Alloalcanivorax dieselolei B5: one gene and its partners. The main gene of each other region encodes a partner of the protein of the gene in region 2 in a complex. Links are inferred from orthologs where the notes say so. Each region holds a gene or a part of one and is shown on either strand. Other genes may lie near its edges.

The links.
Region 1: the proteins of dnaX (region 2) and dnaN are in contact, whole or in part, in a cryo-EM structure (PDB 8GIZ), measured with the Escherichia coli proteins. The link is inferred for Alloalcanivorax dieselolei B5 from one-to-one orthologs.
Region 3: the proteins of dnaX (region 2) and holA are in contact, whole or in part, in a cryo-EM structure (PDB 8GIZ), measured with the Escherichia coli proteins. The link is inferred for Alloalcanivorax dieselolei B5 from one-to-one orthologs.
Region 4: the proteins of dnaX (region 2) and B5T_RS13465 are in contact, whole or in part, in a cryo-EM structure (PDB 8GIZ), measured with the Escherichia coli proteins. The link is inferred for Alloalcanivorax dieselolei B5 from one-to-one orthologs.

What each region holds. Positions count from the first base shown.
Region 1 is NC_018691.1:724-6,035, reverse strand. Bases 2,451-5,312 are described here. They hold dnaN (DNA polymerase III subunit beta), read right to left. Parts: upstream 4,501-5,312; coding sequence 3,400-4,500; downstream 2,451-3,399. Other genes in these bases: dnaA (chromosomal replication initiator protein DnaA), read right to left, coding at 4,539-5,312; recF (DNA replication/repair protein RecF), read right to left, coding at 2,451-3,342. In the rest of the region: gyrB (DNA topoisomerase (ATP-hydrolyzing) subunit B), read right to left, coding at 1-2,229; more of recF, read right to left, coding at 2,239-2,450. UniProt on the Escherichia coli protein: Confers DNA tethering and processivity to DNA polymerases and other proteins. Acts as a clamp, forming a ring around DNA (a reaction catalyzed by the clamp-loading complex) which diffuses in an ATP-independent manner freely and bidirectionally along dsDNA.
Region 2 is NC_018691.1:3,332,270-3,337,701, forward strand. What follows is about bases 1,233-4,214. They hold dnaX (DNA polymerase III subunit gamma/tau), read right to left. Parts: upstream 3,682-4,214; coding sequence 1,783-3,681; downstream 1,233-1,782. Other genes in these bases: recR (recombination mediator RecR), read right to left, coding at 1,233-1,415; B5T_RS14850 (YbaB/EbfC family nucleoid-associated protein), read right to left, coding at 1,428-1,748; B5T_RS14860 (hypothetical protein), read right to left, coding at 3,985-4,214. In the rest of the region: B5T_RS14840 (iron-containing alcohol dehydrogenase), read right to left, coding at 1-257; more of recR, read right to left, coding at 798-1,232; more of B5T_RS14860, read right to left, coding at 4,215-4,503; B5T_RS14865 (Hsp20 family protein), read right to left, coding at 4,704-5,120. UniProt on the Escherichia coli protein: Part of the beta sliding clamp loading complex, which hydrolyzes ATP to load the beta clamp onto primed DNA to form the DNA replication pre-initiation complex.
Region 3 is NC_018691.1:1,171,293-1,176,494, forward strand. The notes cover bases 994-3,745. They hold holA (DNA polymerase III subunit delta), read right to left. Parts: upstream 2,996-3,745; coding sequence 1,991-2,995; downstream 994-1,990. Other genes in these bases: B5T_RS05345 (class I SAM-dependent methyltransferase), read right to left, coding at 994-1,584; B5T_RS05355 (LPS-assembly lipoprotein LptE), read right to left, coding at 3,001-3,504; leuS (leucine--tRNA ligase), read right to left, coding at 3,532-3,745. Outside these bases: B5T_RS05340 (glutamate-5-semialdehyde dehydrogenase), read right to left, coding at 1-653; more of B5T_RS05345, read right to left, coding at 727-993; more of leuS, read right to left, coding at 3,746-5,202. UniProt on the Escherichia coli protein: Part of the beta sliding clamp loading complex, which hydrolyzes ATP to load the beta clamp onto primed DNA to form the DNA replication pre-initiation complex.
Region 4 is NC_018691.1:3,028,674-3,034,122, forward strand. Bases 1,160-4,158 are described here. They hold B5T_RS13465 (DNA polymerase III subunit delta'), read right to left. Parts: upstream 3,165-4,158; coding sequence 2,154-3,164; downstream 1,160-2,153. Other genes in these bases: B5T_RS13455 (TatD family hydrolase), read right to left, coding at 1,160-1,680; B5T_RS13460 (PilZ domain-containing protein), read right to left, coding at 1,748-2,095; tmk (dTMP kinase), read right to left, coding at 3,161-3,787; mltG (endolytic transglycosylase MltG), read right to left, coding at 3,784-4,158. Outside these bases: DNA recombination protein RmuC, read right to left, coding at 1-883; more of B5T_RS13455, read right to left, coding at 883-1,159; more of mltG, read right to left, coding at 4,159-4,842; pabC (aminodeoxychorismate lyase), read right to left, coding at 4,910-5,449. UniProt on the Escherichia coli protein: Part of the beta sliding clamp loading complex, which hydrolyzes ATP to load the beta clamp onto primed DNA to form the DNA replication pre-initiation complex.

The DNA of each region.
Region 1 (5,312 bases), 3.3 Mb from region 2 along the record:
GCCCAGGCCTTTATAGCGCTGTACGTTAATACCACGACGGGCCTGTTGCATCAGCCATAGCATCGCCTCGGCGAAATCCCGAATCGGACGGCTTGCCTCGCCCCTCACCACCTTGGCGTCATCGGCCAGCAGGCCTTCCAGCGTTTCCCCCAGCCTCGCGATGCTTTGATAGTCCGGCGACTCCAGAAAATCCAGAGTGACTTGATATTCGCGGACTATGCCGTGAGCGAGCACTCGCACACCTGGCAAGAACAAGCCCCGCTCCATATCTTTCTCGGCGCTAATGATGAACTTCTGGATGTTATTCCCAAGATTGGCCAGGCGCGCTTGCAATTTAGCGCACCAGTCCACCATGAAAGCCTCATCTTCCAGCTTGCTCTCATCGATGCTGGGCAGATAAATCATCTCTTCCAGCACCTGGGCCGGGAATACCCGTGATTGGCGTTCCACCAGCTTCATGACCTTCCGGTATTCGCCAATCAGGTTGGACAGAGGCTCGCCACTAATCGGCGGCGCCTCGTTGCCGGGGTAGAGCGCGGCCTTATCCAGAGCCAGAGTAGTGAGATACTCATCCAGGGCAGGGTCATCTTTGATATAGGTTTCCTGCTTACCCTTTTTCACCTTATAGAGAGGAGGCTGGGCAATATAAATGTGGCCCCGGACAATCAGTTCCGGCATCTGCCGGAAGAAGAACGTCAAAAGCAGGGTACGGATGTGAGAACCGTCCACGTCCGCATCCGTCATGATGATAATGCGATGATAGCGAAGCTTATCCGCATCATACTCATCCCGGCCGATACCACAGCCCAACGCCGTGATCAGCGTCGCCACCTCCTGGGAAGAGAGCATCTTGTCAAAGCGGGCTTTCTCCACATTCAGGATCTTACCCTTCAATGGCAGGATGGCCTGGTACTTACGGTCACGGCCCTGTTTGGCGGAACCGCCCGCGGAATCGCCCTCCACAATATACAGCTCGGATAGAGCGGGGTCTTTCTCCTGGCAGTCCGCCAGCTTCCCGGGTAGCCCGGCGATATCCAGAGCCCCTTTACGGCGGGTCATTTCCCTGGCCTTACGTGCGGCATCCCGGGCCCGGGCTGCATCGATAATCTTCTGAACAATATTCTTGGATTCGACCGGGTGTTCCAGGAGAAAGTCCTGGAAACGCTCCGTCATGGTCTGTTCGACGGCGCTTTTCACCTCCGAGGACACCAGTTTATCCTTGGTCTGGCTGGAGAACTTGGGATCAGGCACCTTCACCGAAATAACCGCGGTCAGCCCTTCCCGGGCATCATCACCGGAAGGATTGGCTTTCTCCCGCTTCAGGAAGCCTTCTTTCTCCATATAGGTATTCAGGGTTCGGGTCAGAGCCGCCCGAAATCCGGCCAGATGGGTGCCGCCGTCCCGCTGCGGAATATTATTGGTGTAGCAGTAGATGTTTTCCTGATAGGAATCGTTCCACTGCATCGCCACTTCCACGCCGATGCCATCTTCACGATCCACCTGGAAGTGAAACACCTGATTCAGCGAGCTCTTGTTCTGGTTCAGATAAGTAACGAAGGCACTGAGACCGCCTTCATACTCGAACACATCCTCATCACCGCTACGTTCATCCAGCAGATGGATACGAACACCGGAATTAAGGAAACTCAGTTCTCGCAGGCGTTTAGCCAGGATATCGTAGTGAAACTGAATATTATTGAAGGTGGCGGGAGAAGGCCGGAACCGGATGGTCGTACCGCTGCTTTCCGTTGTCCCCACTACGTCCAGTGGCTTTTCCGGAACCCCATCGTGGTATACCTGCTCATGCACCTTGCCATGACGACGAATAGTCAGTTTCAGGGTTTCGGACAGGGCATTCACTACGGAAACCCCTACTCCGTGAAGTCCACCGGACACCTTGTAGGAGTTGTCATCAAATTTTCCACCGGCGTGCAGCACCGTCATAATTACTTCGGCCGCACTAATACCTTCCTCCGAATGGACATCAACAGGAATACCGCGCCCATTATCCGTGACTGAAACGGATTCATCAGGATGAATGATGACTTTGATCTCGCTACAGTAGCCGGCCAGGGCCTCATCGATGGAATTATCCACGACCTCGAAGACCATATGATGCAAGCCGGTGCCGTCATCCGTATCGCCAATATACATGCCGGGCCGCTTGCGAACGGCATCCAGGCCCTTGAGAACCTTGATGCTGGATGAATCGTAGCTGTTTTCCGCCATTTTCTTCCCTTACGAGTCGTTCGATATCCGCTGAATCCGTCCATGTTCCACGTGGAACATTCGGGCGGCAGCACCGCTGTTTTCAACGGTGGCACGTCCCAAATGGTCCGCGTCCACCGCCGTGATCAATGTCTGATGGTTCCCCATGGTCAGAAAGCGCAACAGGGTATCCCGATGAGTCTGATCCAGCTCAGAGCCCAGATCATCCACAAGGAGAGTACAGACCTTGTTTGCTTCCGAGATCATGGGGAGCTGAGAGAGCACCAGGGCATAAGACAAAATCTTTGCTTGCCCACGGGAGACACGATCCCGGGCCACCACACCATCTTTCGTGATTCTGACATCCGCCCGATGGAAGCCCGCGTGTGTGAAACCTCGACGTCGGTCCTCTTCCTCGGTTCGAATCAGCGCCTGGAGATAGTCTTCACCAGGGCGCAAACCGTTATGCAGTTCCAGATTAACTTTCAGATCAGGAGACAGCATCTCCAGGATCTTTCGCCATTCTGTTTTCAAGCGAGCCAGATACGGTCTACGCAACCCTTCAATAGTAGCAGAACTAGCCGCCAGTTTCTGGTCCCAATAACGCAGCTCCTTTTGTGATGCTTTCCCTGCACGAAGCAGCGCATTTCGCTGCTTGAGTAGGGAGTTGGCTTCCTTCCAAGCCGCCAAAAAAGAATGTTCCACGTGGAACATTCCCCAATCCAGGAATCGTCGACGTACAGAAGAAGCACCAAATATCAAATCCACGGACTGCGGGTGCAACGCCAATACAGGGAGAAGGGTGGCCACATCACTCAATGCCGAGGGAGTCTGGCCATTGAGCTTTAATGACTCTATGCCGGATAAGGCTCTTCTCACCCCCAGCCTGTCCTGCTTTCCGGATGGCTGATCAACCACGGCAAACAAGGTGGCGGAGGACGCGCCATCTCGAACCAGGCGAGACAGCCGCCCCCCTCGAAAAGACCGCCCGCCACTACCAATAAAGTAGATGGCCTCCAACAAGCTGGTCTTGCCGCTGCCATTGGCGCCGAAAATGAGATTCAACCCCGAAGAGGGGGAAAAATCCGCCTGATGGTAATTCCGGAAGTCTGAGAGACGGAGTTCGGTGAGCATAAGGAGGGAGGAGGGTAAGGGCCTCGGAAGTGCTCGAGGCCCTGGGACCGCCGCTGATCAGAGGCGCATCGGCATAACGACGTAAATCGCCGCTTTGTCTTCCGGGTCGGTGATCAGGGCACTGCTGTTACTGTCCCCTAACTCCAGATCCGCCTGAGGGCCATTCAGTGTGGCCAACACATCCAGCAGATAGCTGACATTGAAACCGATCTCCAGCGGAGAGCCGTTGAAGTCAACGGACACTTCCTCTTCCGCTTCCTCCTGCTCCGGGTTGTTCGCCACCACTCTCAAGCTACCCTCGGACAACTGCACCCGAACCCCCCGATATTTTTCATTGGAGAGAATCGCCACACGGGCCATGGCCTGCCGCAGAGTCTCGCGATCCGCAAGAATCCGGCGCTGACCGTCTTTCGGGATGACCCGCTCGTACTCAGGGAACTTGCCGTCCACCAACTTGGAGGTAAAAGTGATAGCACCAGCGACGATGCGAACATGATTGCGGCCCAGGGTCAGACGCACCATCTCACCAGCGTCCGCCAGAATACGAGACAACTCCATAACCCCTTTACGCGGAAGAATCACTGAGGCTTCCTGATCCGGGCCTTCCAGCTCCGCATCGCACAAAGCCAGACGGTGGCCGTCGGTGGCCACCGCGCGTAATGCTCCGGGGCGCAGTTCGAACAACATACCGTTCAGGTAATAACGCACATCCTGCTGCGCCATGGAAAAGGCAGTGCGATCAATTAAGCCGCGCAAAACACCCGGCGCGATGTCAAATCCAGACGCGGCCTTATCCTCTTCCTGGCTGGGAAACTCGGATGCCGGCAAAGTAGACAGAGAAAATCGGCTGCGGCCGGATTTCACCAGCATTCGCTCGCCATCCACCTCAAAACGGATCTCCGCTTCCGCCGGTAAACTTTTGACAATATCAACCAACTTGCGAGCAGGGACCGTAGTCTCACCGCTCTGGTTTTCCCCCTCCAGCGGCAGGCGAGCCACCAGCTCCAATTCCAGGTCGGTGCCCGTCAGTGCCAGCCAGCCATCGCTGACTTCCACCAGCACATTGGAGAGCACGGGCAGCGTCTGCCGCTTCTCAACTACCGCCGCTACCTGCTGCAGCGGCTTAAGCACCTGTTCACGGTTGATCGAAAATTTCATGTCCCTTTCCCGTCATCGATGAGCCGACCCCAGCGCCGTCAAGACGTGAGAGTTCTCAGCAAATTTTGGTAATCTTCCTCAATTTCGGGGCTAGTTTCCCGAAGTTCATTCACTTTTCGACAAGCATGCAACACCGTGGTGTGATCACGCCCGCCAAAACTGGCGCCAATCTCCGGCAAACTGTGGCTGGTCAATTCCTTCGACAACGCCATGGCGACCTGCCTTGGCCGCGCCACCGAGCGGGTGCGGCGTGGCGAGTGCAGATCCGGAATCTTGATCTTGTAATACTCCGCCACGGTGCGCTGAATGTTATCGATACTGATCTGCCGCGCCTGCAGCGCAATCAGATCCTTCAAGGCTTCCTTGATCAAACCGATATCAATCTGCGCCCCGGTAAACCGCACATGGGCAATAACCCGGCGCAGGGCCCCTTCCAGTTCCCGCACATTGGAACGAATGCGCTGGGCGATAAAGAAGGCCGCGTCGTTAGGTAGCTCGATACGGGCTTCTTCCGCCTTCTTCTTCAAGATCGCCACCCGGGTTTCCAACTCCGGCGGCTCCAGGGGCTGTGACAATCCCCAGCCGAACCGGCTCTTGAGGCGTTCTTCCAGGCCATCCACTTCCTTGGGAAATTTATCGCAAGTCAGAATAATCTGCTGCCCATTCTCCAACAGAGCGTTGAAGGTATGGAAGAACTCTTCCTGGGACTGCTCCTTCCCAGCAAAAAACTGAATATCATCGATCAAGAGCGCATCCACGGATCGGTAGAACCGCTTGAACTCGTTGATGGTCTTATTCCGCAACGCGGAAAT
Region 2 (5,432 bases):
TCACCGTCGCGCACCATCGCCAACCCGCCTTCCAGGGAAGCGGCGGTGGGCTCCGGCAAAGTATCGGCGAACACATCACCACCCATGCCCGCCTCCGCCAGCAGCCCCCGCAGGCGCTCCAGATAACCCAGTTGCGCCATCATCCGATCGGTAACGATCAGCGGATTACGGCAACCGAGCCCTTGCAGTACCGCCGGCAGGCGCGCCATGGCGCCGGCGCCCACTTCCAACACGCGGGGCAGGATAATCGAAGCCATGCTGTTCTCCTTATTCTGTATTTTTCCGAGCCAGGGAGACTGTTACATGGTGCGGGAGGGGGCGCAATAAAAGACACGTCGGACGCCAAAAGATAAAACCCCCGGGCTCCCCCCTCACAAGCATAAAAAGGTTCATCGCGGATTAGCGGGAAGAGTTTCCCTTCAATCTGGCGTTTTTCCTTTCTAGAGGGGGAGTGTTGCCAGTCAGGGCCTTCCAGGACACGCTACAAGTACATCCCTGTAAGCTCGGGTTTGGCCATCCCTGGCCAAACACGGTCCTGGAAGGCCCTGACCGGCAACACTCCTCAAGTTCTGAAATGTCCGGCTTCGAATTTGACGACGGTAAAAAAGAAAGAAGAACCCTTCGGTTGGCTGTGACTGAGGGTCTTGCGGGTCCCCCGGGTGTCCATGACTGTGTGAGGCAGGACGCCGAACGCAAGCCTACAGGGACGTATTTACGGCGGGTCATGGACACCCGGGGGACCCGCAAGACCCCGCTACGAAGCACCAAGGCTTCCATCACAAAAATTCAATTGTCCGCTAATCCGCGAACGGACGGCGGGCACGCAAGGCCTGGGCCAGGGTGGCGCCGTCAACGAACTCCAGATCGCCGCCCATGGGCACCCCCTGAGCGATACGAGTGACACTGACGCCGGCTTCCCGGGCCAGATCGAGGATATAGTGAGCGGTCGCTTCACCTTCCACGGTGGTGCCGGTGGCCAGAATCAGCTCGCGGATTTCACCGTCGCGCAGGCGCTGCTCCAGCACATCCAGGCCCAGTTCCCGGGGCCCGACGCCGTCCAGTGGTGACAGCTCGCCCATCAGCACGAAGTAATGACCGCGAAATTCGCCGGACTGCTCCACTGCCAACACATTGGCCGGCGAGGACACAATACAGATCAGCGACGGATCCCGGCGCGGATCCTGACAAATGGCGCACAGATTCTGCTCGGCATTGGTCCGCTCAGCATAGTTGCGGCAACGTTCGCAGTGACTGACGCCGTCCATCGCCGCCTGCAATGCGCCGGCCAGTTCACGCCCCTGCTCGCGGCCACGTTCCAGCAACGCGTAGGTCATGCGCTGGGCGGACCGGGGGCCCACACCGGGCAGACAGGTAAAGGCTTCGATCAGGGATTCCACCAGGGGCGGATGCTTCATGACATCAATCCGTTACAGGCCCGGGAACGGGAAGCCACCAAGGCCGCCACCGGCCATGTTCTTCATGGCGTCCTGCTGGTTGCGCTCGACCCGGCGCACCGCATCGTTGACGGCGGCGGCCAACAGATCCTCGAGGAATTCCTTGTCCTCGCTCATCAGGCTGCTGTCGAGCTCCACTTTCTTGACGTCATGGCGGCCATTCATCACCACCTTGACCAGACCCGCGCCGGCTTCGCCGGTGACTTCAGCATTGGCGGCGTCTTCCTGCATTTTTTTCATCTTCTCCTGCATGGCCTGAGCCTGCTTGAGAAGGTCGTTCATGTCGAAGTCCATCTTCTTGGTACCTGTTACGGGGCCCCGGCGGCGGCTAGTCGCGGGGGCGGATACTGTCTTCGTCGAGGCGGCCGCCGAAACGGCTCATCAGCGTTTGCACGGTGTCGTCGGCGAGCAGTGATGCCCGCGCTTCTTCCAGCCGCTCCTGACGGCGCTGCTGGTCCAGCAGCTCCGGCGTGCCGGCCACCGCTTCATGGTAACGCACCTGGACCCGGATACGGCGATGGAAGTAATCACTGAGCGCGCCGCCCAGTTCCTCCAGGCGCTCATTGTTGACCAGCACCTGGTGGCCACTGCTCAGTTCCAGCGTCCACTGATGCTCGTCACGCTCCGCCAGCACCGCGTTGCGGGCCAGGTGGCGCACGGCGCCATCCAGCGGCAGCCGCATCAACAGCGCCGCCCACCAGGAACCGATTTCGCTGTTGTCCCGGGGCTCGCCCAACGGTTCGGGATCCGGCTGCTGGCGTGCGGGACGCTCGGCGGCCGCCGGCTTGGGTTCCGGTTCAGGCCTGGGTTCGGGTTCAGGCGCCGCTGGCGCGGTCTCCAAAGCCTGCGACAGGGCTGCCGCTCCGGCCTCCGACCGCGGTGCCGGCTCCCGCGGGCGCTCTGATTCATTCCGAGGCTGGTCGCGGGCTTCAGGCCGCGGGGCCGGAGCAGGCTCGGGCTCCGGTTTTGCCGCCATCGCCTGTTGAGCCGGCGGCGCGCTTACCGTGGCGCCCTCTTGCGGCCCGGGTTGCTGGTTGGCACTGGCGGTGCCGCCGTCCAGCATGGCCTTCATAGCGCCGGGGCCCGACGCCGCGGGGGCGTCGTTACGGGCGGGCCGAGGCTTTTTTGCCGGGGCGCTGCCCTCCCCCGCGGCGAGCACGCCCTTGGGTGAGAACAGCACCATGCGCAGCAGCGTCATTTCCAGCGCGGCGCGGCTGTCCGGGGCATCCTGCACATCACGACGGCCGCGCAGGGCCACATCGTAATAGAGTTGCACCTGCTCGGCGGTGAACTCCCCGGCCAGCGCTTGCATGTCGGCGTCCTCGCCTTCGCCCAGCGCCTGGATCACCGCCAGTTCGTGCAGCGCCGATACCAGTTCGTCCAATAATGCCAATTCATCCGGGGCGTGTTCGGACACCGACGCCAGCGCGTTCAGCACCGCCGCCGGCGTATCCTCGGCCAGCGCCCGCAACAAGGTCCGCACATGAGCCCGGTCGACGGTACCCAGCATGCCGGACACGGCGCCGGTGGTCAGTTGCTCGCCGCCGAAAGCGATGGCCTGGTCAGTGAGGCTGAGAGCGTCACGCATGGAACCGCGCGCGGCCTTACCCAGCGCCAGCAGCGCCGGCTCCTCGAAGCGGATCATTTCCCGCTCGAGCAGATCCTTGAGGTGGCGGGCGATCTGTTCCGCCGGTAACGCCTTGAGGCTGAACTGCAGGCAGCGCGACAGGACGGTCACCGGCAGTTTCTGCGGATCGGTGGTGGCAAGCAGGAATTTCACATGGGGCGGCGGCTCCTCCAACGTCTTCAGCAGCGCGTTGAACGAGTGCGCGGAGAGCATGTGCACTTCGTCGATCAGATAGACCTTGTAGCGGCCACGGCTGGGCGCGTACTGCACGTTTTCCAGCAGCTCACGGGTGTCCTCCACCTTGGTGCGGCTGGCGGCATCCACCTCGATCAGATCGACAAAACGGCCCTCGCCGATTTCCTGACAGGTGGGACAAACACCGCAGGGGCGGCTGCTGACGCCTTCCTCGCAATTGAGGCAGCGGGACAGGATGCGGGCGATGGTGGTCTTGCCAACACCACGGGTACCGGTGAACAAGTAGGCGTGGTGCAGGCGATCCTGATCGAGCGCGTGCATCAACGCCCGGGAAACGTGTTCCTGGCCCACCAGTTCATCGAAGGTGCGCGGGCGATACTTGCGGGCAAGAACCTGGTAACTCATGGTACTCCAGCCAAAAGGATGCGGGCTTCGCAAAAGCGATAAGCTTTGCGAATGCCGTATGCTAGCGAATCTGGCCGGGTTGCAACAGCGTGGGAAGAGAATGCCGTGATGGCGGGTGAGAAAAGGGGAGATGGAGGCCTTCCCGCCAGCCGCACCTCGGCACACAAGTCCACCGCGTCCGTTGCTCCCTTCCGGGCCTGGCGGGTTGCGCGATTTATCGTTGCGAGGGGACCGGCAGGTCGGCCATAACGCGCCCGTGAAGGCGAGCGCGCATTGTGGCCAAACGTTTATGCCATTGCAAGTTCAATTGAACGGACTGAAACCGTCCTCGTGACCGACTTCCCTGGCCTCACGGTGACGCTGCTCCATCATCCGCTCCACGCGGCGCGCCTGGACCTCGGTATCGGCATCCACCATCACCAGATAGTTGCCGTCCTCCACGTCTTTCCAGTAGGGCTGCAGGTGATGGTTGCGGCTGGAGATGCCGTAGATGCCGCCCAGCCAAGCGCCAAAGCACATGCAGAAAAGGGTGCTGAAGACCACCACGCTCAGCGCCAGCTGCTGGCCCCAGGGTTCCATCGCCACCAGCGCCGAGCCGATGATGAAACCGCCGAGCGCGCCGAACAGCGCGCCGAGAAAACCGGCATGCATGATCTCGGTATCTTCCCAGATGGTGGTGGCGTGCAGTTGGGCCCGGATCACCGGGCCGGAATCCTTGCCCAGAACATGCATGCGGCCTTCGTCGATCCCGGTCACGTCCAGATCCCGGGAGATATTCTGGACACTGTCGAGAGTGCCGGTAACGTAGTACAAGCGTTTCATGGGTCCGCCTCCTTGTCCGCAGCCGGAATCACGCGCTCTCCCGTCAGGGGGCGCGCATTCCGGGCTTGTGTCTTCGATTCTGCGCCGCCGCCGACAACGGTGTCAGGGCGCTGAATAGACAAGTTGGCTATATAGAGGGGAGCCTGATAACGGAAGGGAATGTCAGGGGCAGGTGTTACCGGCCCCTGAGTATATTGGTATCAATCCTTGTTGATCGGGACCTGACGGGCTTTCTCGGATTCCGGCACCACCCGTTTCAGATGCACCACCAGCAAGCCATCATTCAGCGCGGCGTTGTCCACCTGCACGTGATCGGCCAATCGGAAGGTGCGCTCGAAGGCACGGCGGGCAATACCGCGATGCAGCCAGGTGCGGCCCTGTTGCTCCTCGGCGCCGGGTTTACCGGTGATGCGCAGAACATTCTCCTGCACCGTTACGGTAAGCTCGGCCTCACGGAAGCCGGCCACCGCCATCACCACCTGATAGCGGCCATCAGCGTCGCGGATAATGTCGTACGGGGGATAACCGCCGGACTGATCGGAACGCAGGCCGTCCAGCCACTCGTCAAAGCGGTCAAAACCCACACTGTGTCGAAAAAGAGGTGCCAAAGTATTCATCACGTCGTCTCCAGATTCATACCACCCGTTCCCCGCAGGCAAAGGGGTGGACAATTTACCGGACATCCCGTTCATCGGGACGCCTGTTTGGGACGTGACACTTCAGCCGGCTGTGGTCACGGGGAGATAAATGGGGGGTGGTGAAGCGATTTCAAGGGGGGGATACACCGTTTCCGCTGGCACGCAACACGCTTGCACGCCAGGCTTGCCAGCCCGAAGTCAGACGGAGAGGCCTGAGTGCTTGGGAAGTCACAACAGAAGCCGGTTCGTGAACTCACTACGCAGGGTCCTCGATGCCGCCCTGCTTAGCGT
Region 3 (5,202 bases), 2.2 Mb from region 2 along the record:
GCTTCGCGGCTGATGCGCTCGATCAGGCCCTTGCCGCCGCGGGGAACGATCACGTCCACGTATTCGGGGTGGGTGATCAACTCGCCCACGGCGGCACGGTCGGTGGTTTCCAGTACCTGTACCGCGGTTTCCGGCAGGCCGGCGGCGGCCAGACCCTGACGCAGGCAGGCGGCGATGGCCTGGTTGGAATCAATGGCTTCGGAACCGCCACGCAGAATCGCTGCGTTGCCGGATTTCAGACACAGGGCCGCCGCGTCGATGGTGACGTTGGGGCGGGATTCGTAAATGATGCCGATCACGCCCAGGGGCACGCGCATGCGGCCCACCTGGATGCCGGAGGGACGATAGCTCAGATCGGTGATCTCTCCCACCGGATCGGCCAGCGCGATAACCTGCTCGAGCCCTTCCACCATGCCCTCGAAGCGCGCCGGGGTCAGTTCCAGGCGATCCAGCAAGGCCGCGTCCAGGCCATTGTCGCGGCCCCGCGCCAGGTCGCCCTGGTTGGCGGCGAGAATGGTGTCACGGTGCTCGCGCAACGCCCCGGCGATGGCCATCAGGGCGTTGTTCTTGTCACCGGCGCTGGCCCGGGCCATGGCCCGGGCGGCGTCGCGGGCGTGCTCGCCCACGTTGGCCATGTACTGCTGGATATCCATGTGTTCTGTCATGCCGTGTCGATCGGAAGCCCCATAGTATAGGTGCAGGACGACAGCGGCGAAACCGGCGCCTTCACGCCGGCCCGGTGCGGGCTTCCAGGACCCGTACCATCGGGGTGCGGCGGGTGCGCGGAATGGGCAGTTGCTGGTAGTAATCCGCCGGGTCGTGAATGTCGAGGCCGTGGAAACCGAGGGTGCGAAAGTGGCTGCGGCTCTCCTCGTCGGAATCGAAATGGAAGCTGACCTGGCTGCGGGACAGGACTCCGAGCAGGCCGCCCAGGGTTTTCAGGGTCCGCTGGAAACGGCGATTGGCGTAGAGCGGATAGTTGTCGGTGAGATAACGGCCATCGGGAAAGCCGGCCAGTGACGCCGCCAGCCGTTGCCAGAACGGGCTGATCGAGGCCAGCGAGAAATAATTGATCAGGCCTTCGGTGACCACCGCCACCGGCTTGTCCGGGTCGAAGCGGGCCAGCAAGGCGGGCACGCTGTCATCGCCCTGTTCCAGCAGAATATTCACGGTTTCCACCCGGTGCCGGTCGCCAAGCGCCCCCAGCCGTGCTAGCAGCCGCCGTTTGCGCCGGGCCATGTCCGGCAGATCCGCTTCCACATAGGTGATGCCGGAGTGCTGCTGACGAAAACGACAACCGCGTGGGCTCAGACCACAGGCGATTTCCAGAATCTGCACGTCCGGATAGCGTTGGATCAGTGACTGCAGGCGGGCGTTGATGAGGTAATGGCGTTGCAACAGGAAAGTGCGGATATTGCCGCCCAGCAGTTGTTTGCCCGCCGCCTCGAAGGGGGTCATCGCATGGTACAGCAAGGCCCCGACGGGGGTCTGGAAAGCCGCCGAGGAAAGCCCGTTCCGCACCCATACCTGGCCGGTATAAAGAGCAGTAAAGCTGATCGAAGAGGTGTCCAGACGCTGCGGCATGGTTCTTTCCTGGCGACGATGGAATCCGGTTCATGGACCCTAGCAGAGTGGCGGGCTCCGAGCGGGCCAATCCGGGACCAGCCCGCTGTCGTCGAGAAAGGACTGGATTCAGGCCAGACGGTGATGCGTGGCCATCATGGCGATAATTCTGGTGGTGCCGGAATGACGACCTGGTCGGTAGATATCGAAAAGGGCAGGTCCAGAGTACGGGTTGGCGGATAACCACCTTTGGCCGGTTCATTGGCCGGATAACGTGACTCTGTAGGTCGCATAGCCAAAGGGTTTGTGCCGGATTTATTCTTTTTTTAAGCGTGTTTGGGGCCGGTTCCGCCAAGCGCTGATCTGTATGGGCCTTCCGCTGTCTTTGATGGAGGGTAACCTCATCTTTCTCCAGATCACGTCTGGTCTATCTTTCCAGAATCGGCGGCAGAGGCTGGCCGGTAAGACGCAGCACCAGGCTGCTGAGGTGTTTCCAGGGATCGCCGGGGGCCATGCCCTTGACGGTGCGGTCGGCGCGGATCGCCAGGGCCTGGGCCTGATGCAACTGGCGCGGCCGCAGGCGCGAAGCCTGGGTTTCCATGGCGCGTATCCGGGCGGGCGGCATGCGCGGCGGGTTGCCGCCGGAGAGCAGGGCGTCCAGGCCGCGCAGGTGGCGGCTCAGGGCCCACAGGATCACCGGCGGTTCCACGCCCTCGGCCCGCAGTGTTCGCAGGATCCGCAGGGCGCGGGCGGGATCGCCCTGGGCGGTGGCGTCGGTGAGATCGAAAGGTGTGTAACGGCTGGAATCGCCCACCGACTGTTGCACGGTTTCCGGTGTGATGTGGCCGTCCTCGGCCAGCAGGGCCAGTTTGTCCACCTCCTGGGCGGCGGCCAGCAGATTGCCTTCGCTGCGCTGGATCAGCAGTTCCAGGGCGTCTTCGTCCGCTTTGAGGCCACGGCTGGCCAGACGGTCCCGCAACCAGGGGTAAAGCTGGCGTCCTTCCACCGGCCAGATCTCGATGACCGCGCCGCAACCGTCCAGCGCCTTGACCCAGGCGCTGCCCCAGTCTTTGCGGCGGTCCAGCCGCGAGCAGCGGATCAGCAGCAGGGTGTCGGGGGACGGGGTGGCCATCAGGTCCCGCAGGATCTGGCTGCCCGCTTTGTCCGGGCGCTTGTCGTTGAGTACCACCTCGAGGATCCGGCGGCCGCCAAACAGGCTCAGGCTTTGCGCTTCGTTGAGCAGGGCATTCCAGTCGATGCCGGTGTCGGCGCTGAAACGTTGCCGCTCCTCGAAACCGCGCTGGCGGGCCGCGGCGCGCAAGGCATCAAGGGTCTCGTCCTGTTGCAAGGGCTCGTCGCCGGCCACCAGATAGACCGGCAGCAGCGCTTCGCCCTTGAGGTGCTTGCCCAGTTGGTCCGCACGCAGCCGCATGGCGGTCAGTCCTGTTGTACTTTGCGGGAAGCGTCCGCCAACTGGTTGATCAGGCGGTAGACGATGTCGTCGTACAGGTCCTGGCGGATCATCTCTTCCTCATCGGAAGAGGCGGTGATGTTGTCCGGGTAGTAGGCCAGGTTACGCAGTGCCCTGATGTGGCGGGGCGGGTTGAGCGGCGCCTGGGTGTCGCGGTCGATCAACTGCCACACCAGCTCGTAATGCAGTTCCAGTTCAGCGATCCGCCCGCGCTCGTCCACCGCCGCCGTGCGCCGGTCCCAACGTTCGTCGATGACCCTGATCACGTAGGGCGACTCGTTGTGCAGCAGCACGCCCAGCGGCGTCAGTTCCCGTTCCAGGGTGTAACGTAACCGGGCAGTGCCGCCGGCCAGGGTCACGCTTTCGAACTGCGGCGTGTGGGTCTGGCCGCGTAGCTGCCAGCCGCTGCACGCTGTCAGCAGGAGCGTGGCGAGAACAAGCAACAGCGTGCGATGCGGGACGAGCGTCATGAAGATCTCCGTGAGCTGCCGGTCTTCTTAGTTGGCAACAATATTAACCAGTTTACCGGGCACCACGATGACCTTGCGCACGGTGTTGCCGTCGATGAACTTGCGCACGTTCTCTTCGGCCATGGCCAGCGTTTCCAGGGCAGCGTTGTCGGCGTCCGCCGGTGCTTCCAGTTTGGCGCGCACCTTGCCATTCACCTGCACCACCAGTTCCACACTGTCCTTGACCAGGGCGCTTTCGTCCACTTCGGGCCAGACGGCGTCGATCACCGCGTCATCATGGCCCAATGCCCGCCACAACTGATGGGCGGCGTGGGGAATAATCGGTGACAGCAACAGCACCGCGGCTTCCAGTGCCTCCTGGCGGACCGCGCGGGCCTGCTCATCCTCAGCGGCAAGGCGGCCGGTGTCGTTGATCAGTTCCATCACCGCGGCAATGGCGGTATTGAAGGTGTAGCGGCGGCTGAAGTCATCGCTGACCTTCTGAATGGTCTCATGGGTCTTGCGGCGCACGGCCTTGGCGTCGGCGCTCAGGGCGCTCGGATCCAGTGCCGGCGTGGCGCCCCCTTCGACATGCTCGGCGACCATCCGCCACAACCGCTTGATAAAGCGGTGCGCGCCTTCGACGCCAGTGTCGTTCCATTCCAGGGATTGCTCCGGCGGTGCCGCGAACATCATGAACAGCCGCACGGTGTCGGCGCCGTACTGCTCGATCATCTGCTGCGGGTCCACCGTGTTGCCCTTGGACTTGGACATCTTGGCGCCGTCCTTGAGCACCATGCCCTGGCACAGCAGCCGCTTGAACGGCTCATCGCTGTCGAGCAGGCCGGCATCACGCATCAGCTTATGGAAGAAGCGTGAGTACAGCAGGTGCAGAATGGCGTGTTCGATGCCGCCCACGTACTGGTCCACCGGCAGCCAGTAATTGGCGGCGGCCGGGTCCAGCATGGCCTGGTCGTTGCGGGGGCAGCAGTAACGAGCGTAATACCAGCTCGACTCCATGAAGGTGTCGAAGGTATCGGTCTCACGCAGGGCGGGCTGACCGTTCCAGGTGGTTTTGGCCCATTCGGGGTCCGCTTTGATGGGGCTCTTTACGCCATCCATTTCCACGTCGGTGGGCAGCGCCACCGGCAATTGATCTTCCGGGGTGGGGTGCAGCCCGCCGTCTTCGGTTTCCACCATGGGGATGGGAGCGCCCCAATAACGCTGACGGGACACGCCCCAGTCGCGCAGACGGTAGTTCACTTTTTTCTCGCCCAGGCCGCGTTCGTTCAGCCAGGCGGCAATAGCGTCGAAGGCCTCGGCGGAGGTGTTGCCGCTGAACCCGGCGGAGTTCACCAGCCTGCCTTTTCCGGTGAAAGCCTCTTTTTCCAGATCAATCGCTTCACCGTTTGCCGGTTCGATCACCTGCTTGATCGGCAGATCGTACTTGCGGGCAAACTCGAAATCGCGCTGATCATGGGCGGGCACGGCCATGACGGCACCGGTGCCGTAACTCATCAGGACGAAATTGGCGACCCACACCGGTACTTGCTCGCCGCTGATGGGGTGAGTGGCATGGAGGCCGGTAAAGATGCCTTTCTTCTCCATGGTGGCCATGTCGGCTTCGGCCACCTTGTTATGCAGGCACTCCTCCACGAAGTCGGCCACCTCGTGGTTGGCCGCCGCCGCCTTTTTCGCCAGCGGGTGGGCCGCGGCCAC
Region 4 (5,449 bases), 300 kb from region 2 along the record:
GGCTGTAATCCTTGATGTCCAGCCCCTTGATATGGGCGCGCACGGATTGCAGGTGCTGATCGCGGGCCTGGCGGCGTTCCTCCTCGTCCTCGGCGCTGGTGAAGCGCTCATAGGCCACCAGGGAGACCTTGGCGTCGATCACCACGTCCTTGCCCTCGGGCAGATGGACGATGGCGTCCGGCAGTCGCCGGCCGCCATCCTCGCCACGCAACGCCACCTGGGTGTCGTATTCCCGTCCTTTGGTCAAGCCGGAGCTTTCCAGCACCCGCTCCAGAATCATCTCGCCCCAGTTGCCCTGGGTCTTCACCTGGCCGCGCAGGGCGTCGGTCAGATTCCGGGCGTCCTGATGCATTTGCTGATTGAGACTTTTGAGATGCTGGAGCTGCTCGGTCAGCGCCGCCTGGGCACGGGCATCATCACCGTGGATCTGGTCAACGCGGCGACGGAATTCGGTCAGCTGCTCACGGAACGGCTGCAGCAGAGTATGGATGCCTTCGCGGTTTTTCTCCTCGAACTGACGGCTGCGCTGCTCGAAGATGCGCGCGGCCAGCAATTCGAATTCCTTGCGCAGCTGCTCCCGGCTCTCCTCGGCGAAGCGCAGCTTGTCCTGCTGGCCGGACAAACGCTCCTCCAGACGGGCCTGCTCGGCGCGGGCCACGGACAGCTTCTCCTCCGCCTGGCGCCATTGTTGACCTTGCTGCTCCAAGTGCTGGCGTTGCTCGTCACGCTCCTGCTCCAGTGCCTGGATCCGCAGCGCCAACCGCTCCGCTTCCTGTTCCAACAGGGCACGGCGCCGCCGCATCGGCAGCCAGACCAGCAGCGCGGCGATCACCGCCGCGGCCACGGCGGCGGCCGCCAGCCACCACCCAAACATCGCCGTCATCACGGTACCGCCTTATTGAACAGCTGGAAGAAGTTATTGCGGGTAATGCGGGCCAGCTCCGCCACCGGCAGCCCTTTCAGTTGCGCCACGCACTCCGCCACTTTGGCGACGAAGCGGGGTTCGTTGGGCTTGCCCCGGTAGGGTACCGGCGCCAGCCAGGGAGCGTCGGTCTCGATCAGCAAACGTTCCACCGGCAACGCGGCGACGGTTTCACGCAGCGCTTCCGCGTTGCGGAAAGTGACGATACCGGAAATGGAGATGTAAAAACCCAGCTCGATGGCCTGCTCCGCCATGTCGCGGTCCTCGGTGAAGCAGTGCAGGACGCCCCGCACCCGCCCTTCCCCATGCTCGCGCAGCAGCGCCAGGGTATCGTCCTTGGCGCCGCGGGTGTGTACCACCAGCGGCAGACCGGTGTCGCGGGCGGCGCGGATATGCTCAACGAAACGCTTTTGCTGCCACTCCCGTTGCTCCTTGGCGTAGAAGTAGTCCAGACCGGTTTCGCCGATGCCCACCACCCTGGGATGGTCCGCCAGGCCGATCAGTTCCGCCGCGTCCGGTTCATGCACGTCCTTGTAGAGCGGGTGCACACCGACGGTGGCGAACACCTCCGGCTGGGTTTCAGCCATCTCCCGCACCCGTGGAAAGGTCTCCAGATCGACACCGATGCACAGCATGGTGCCCACGCCGTCGGCGCGGGTGGCGGCCATGAGGGCCTGAAAATCACCTTGGTAGGCGTCCAGATTGAGGCGGTCCAGGTGGCAATGGGAGTCCACCAGATCAAGGGTCTCCGTAGACATGAAACACTCCGTATTGAACTGCGGGCATTCTACATGAAACGGGATCCCGGGTGCCGGACGACAGGCGCTACATCGTATGCGTGGGCCGGTCCGATTGCAGCGAGCCGGCGAGGTGATTTTCTATGGTGCGCCGGGCGGTATCGTCCTGGTCGGAGAACTGCACGCCAATGCCGGCACTGCGGTTGCCCTGGGCGCCTCGTGGCGTGATCCAGACCACCCGGCCGGCAACCGGTATTTTCTCCGGCTCATCCATGATGCTGAGCAGGAGAAAGATCTCCTCCCCCAGTTGATAGGCTTTCTCGGTCGGCACGAACAAACCGCCGTTGCCGATAAACGGCATGTAAGCGGCGTACAGCGCCGCCTTGTCCTTGATACTCAGTGAAAGAATGCCACTACGGCCCCCCGGCATCTTCATGCCACCCCCCTGTCGCGGTACTGCTTGTGATTGTTGTGCATGCCAATTCCGTGGGCGATTACTGCAAGGCGGCGTCCACGCCCACCAGCACCAGCATCCATTGCTCCATGAGCAATTCCTTGTTCGGGTTGGCGCCGGCCAGGATCTGCCGGCGGCCTTCCTGAATCCGTTGGGTGGCGCGCATCAACCGCGCCACCGGAACGGTATCGGCCAGCTGCCGCAGCAGCGGCTCCAGTTGCGCATCGCCTTCGCCGGCGGGTATGGCCGCGCCCCCAAGCGCCGCCAACCGCGTCGCCCGGGCCAACCAACCATACAATATCCGCGCCATGGTGTCCGGCTCGAACGCCGCCAGGGCCTGCGCCCCCTGGGCCGGAGACAGACGCCCCTGGGCCACTCGCAATACCTGCTCGGCGAGACGACGGCGATCACTGAACCAGTCCGCGTCCTGCAGCACCAGCGCTTTCAAAGGCGCGCCCTGGGCCGCGTCCAGTAATGCCGGTGCCACCTCCCCGACCTGTGGCGTCAACCAGGAGAGCGCCTGATCGGCGGCGGGCACCGGCAACAACCGTTGCTGGCAACGGCTGCGCACGGTGGGCAGCAGCAGGCTGGGCTGATGGCTGACCAGAATCAGGGTCATGCCCGGTCCCGGCTCTTCCAGAGTCTTGAGCAGCGCGTTCTGCGCACTGCGGTTGAGCGCTTCCGCCGGGGACAACAGCGCCAGCCGCCCGCCGCCGAACTGGGCGGTGCGGGAGCAGAACTCCACCAGGCGCCGCACCTGATCGATCTTGATCGCGCGGCTGCCTCCTTCCGGTGTCAGCACGTGCATGTCCGGGTGGGTACCGGCGGTACTCAGATGGCACGCCTCGCACTGGCCACAGGCCACGCCGGCGCTGGGTTGCCGGCACAACAGCGTCTGCATCAACGACTGCGCCAGCCGGTATTTGCCGATGCCTTCGGGACCGGCCAGCAACAGGGCATGGGGTAAACGCTCACGCTGGTGCTGATCCAGCAGCCGCGCCATCTCCTCCTGATGCCAGGGACAGGGTACCTGTACCGGCGCTTTGCTCATGCCTCCTCCGTAATCGCGTCCACCCAGGCGCCCAGGCGCTGGCGCACCTGCTCCAGCGGCCGGGTGGCGTCCACCTGCACGAATCGGCCGGGTTCATTGCGGGCCCGCTGCAAATAGCAGTCACGCACCCGCTGGAAAAAGTCACGGCTCTCCTGCTCGATGCGATCCAGCTCTCCCCGTTTGCCGGCGCGGGCCAGCCCCACTTCCACCGGCACGTCGAACAGCAGGGTGTAATCCGGCGCCACCCCGGCCAGCACCAGCCGTTCAAGGATGGCAATGGCATCGTGGTCCAGGCCACGCCCGGCGCCCTGGTAAGCCCAGGTGGCGTCCATGAAACGATCGCACAACACCCATTCGCCACGGGCCAGGGCGGGCCGGATCAGAGCGTCCAGGTGCTGGGCACGGGCGGCGAACACCAACAGCAATTCGGTGGTATCGGCCATCGGCTCCTCGCTGGGCGCCAGCAGCACCTGACGGATGCGCTCCGCCAGTTCGGTGCCGCCGGGCTCCCGGGTGACACGCACCGTCTTGCCGCGCTGACGCAGGCGTTCAGCCACCCATTCCAGGTTGACGCTTTTGCCGGCGCCCTCACCGCCCTCAAGCGTGATGAAGCGGCCGCTCACGGTGCCGCTCCCGGGCTTGAGCGGTAATCATCACGCCGGTTGAGCTGGTATTGGCGTACCGCGCGCCGGTGCTCCGCCAGCGTATTGGAGAAGGTGTGGCTGCCGTCGCCACGGGCGACGAAGTACAACGCCTTGGTCTGTTGCGGATGCACGGCGGCGAAAATGGCATCGCGGCCAGGCATGGCGATGGGCGTCGGCGGCAATCCGGTGATCACATAGGTGTTGTAAGGGGTGGGTTCACGCAAATCAGCCCGGCCAATGCGGCCGGCGTAGCGCTCGCCCATGCCATAGATCACGGTGGGGTCGGTTTGCAGCCGCATTCCCAGGCGCAAACGATTGACGAACACACCGGCGATCTGGCCGCGTTCCTTGGCTACACCGGTTTCCCGTTCCACGATAGAGGCCATGATCAATGCCTGGTAAGGGTCGTCATAGGGCAGCTTATCATCACGGCCGAGCCAGGCTTCGTCCAGTATCTTGCGTTGACGCTCCAGGGCCCGGCGCAGCAATTCCATGTCGCTGGTACCGGCGGTGTAGAAATAGGTGTCCGGGGCGAACCAGCCTTCGGGATGGGTATCCGGCATCCCCAGCCGTGCCATCACGTCCTGGTCGTCCACGCCGTCCAGCGTGACGGTGAGCCCTTCCAGCTCGGACAAACGGGCGCGAAACTGGCGAAAGGTCCAGCCCTCCACCAGGGTGACACTGCGCTGCATCACCTCCCCCCGGTCGATACGCTCCAGCAGCGTCAACAGAGAGTCCCCAGGGAACAATTGATATTCCCCCACATGCATGCGCCCTTCGACACCGGTGAAACGGCTGTAAAGACGTCCCGCCACCCGCCGCAGCGTGGACTCCGGCTCACCGCCCAGCAGACCTTCCCCTTGCAGCCTGCTCATCAGATGGCTGAAACCGGTGCCGGCCGGCACCTGCACCAGGCGGGCCTCGGTCACCGGCAAGGGTCGATGCAAATAGCCACTTACCCAAAAGCCCGCCAGCGGAATCGCCACGATGACGAACACCAGTAGCAGAGCAAAAACTCGTATTTTTCGACGCATGGATTGAATTTCAATGCCTGTATTGACGATCCCTGGCCACGGAGAGGGATCGGGGTTATGCGCGCGCTCAGTCGTTGAACTGCGCCCGCCAGAGCTGTTGCCACCGTAGAACATGGGGGTTCATCGGCCACACCCACTGCGCCAGTTTACGCACCGGCAACAGGCCGACAATACTGTTGGTAAGAAAAATGCCATCCGCCCGGCGCAGATGTGACAGGGGCCTCGCCCTCACCTCAACCGACCAGCCCTGATCGCGGGCGACGTCGAGCAGCCAGTCGCGTGCCACACCGGCGACTCCGGCGCGCTCCAGGGAGGGCGTCCACAGCAGGTTGCCGAACACGGCGAACAGATTCATCGAAGTGGCTTCCAGCGGACACCGGTGACGGTCCAGCAACAGTCCCTCGCGCCAGCCATGGCGGCCGGCCTCGGCGCGCGCCGCCACTTGTGGCAAGCGGTTGAGATGCTTGAGTCCGGCAAAAGGATCGTCCGGCAGCACGGTATCGCAGAGACCGATTTCGACCCCGTGCCGGAGATGATCGCGCGGTTCCTCCGTCAGCGGGAACCATTGGCCAAACAGGGTGGGTTCAGGCGTCTCCGGCGGCAAATA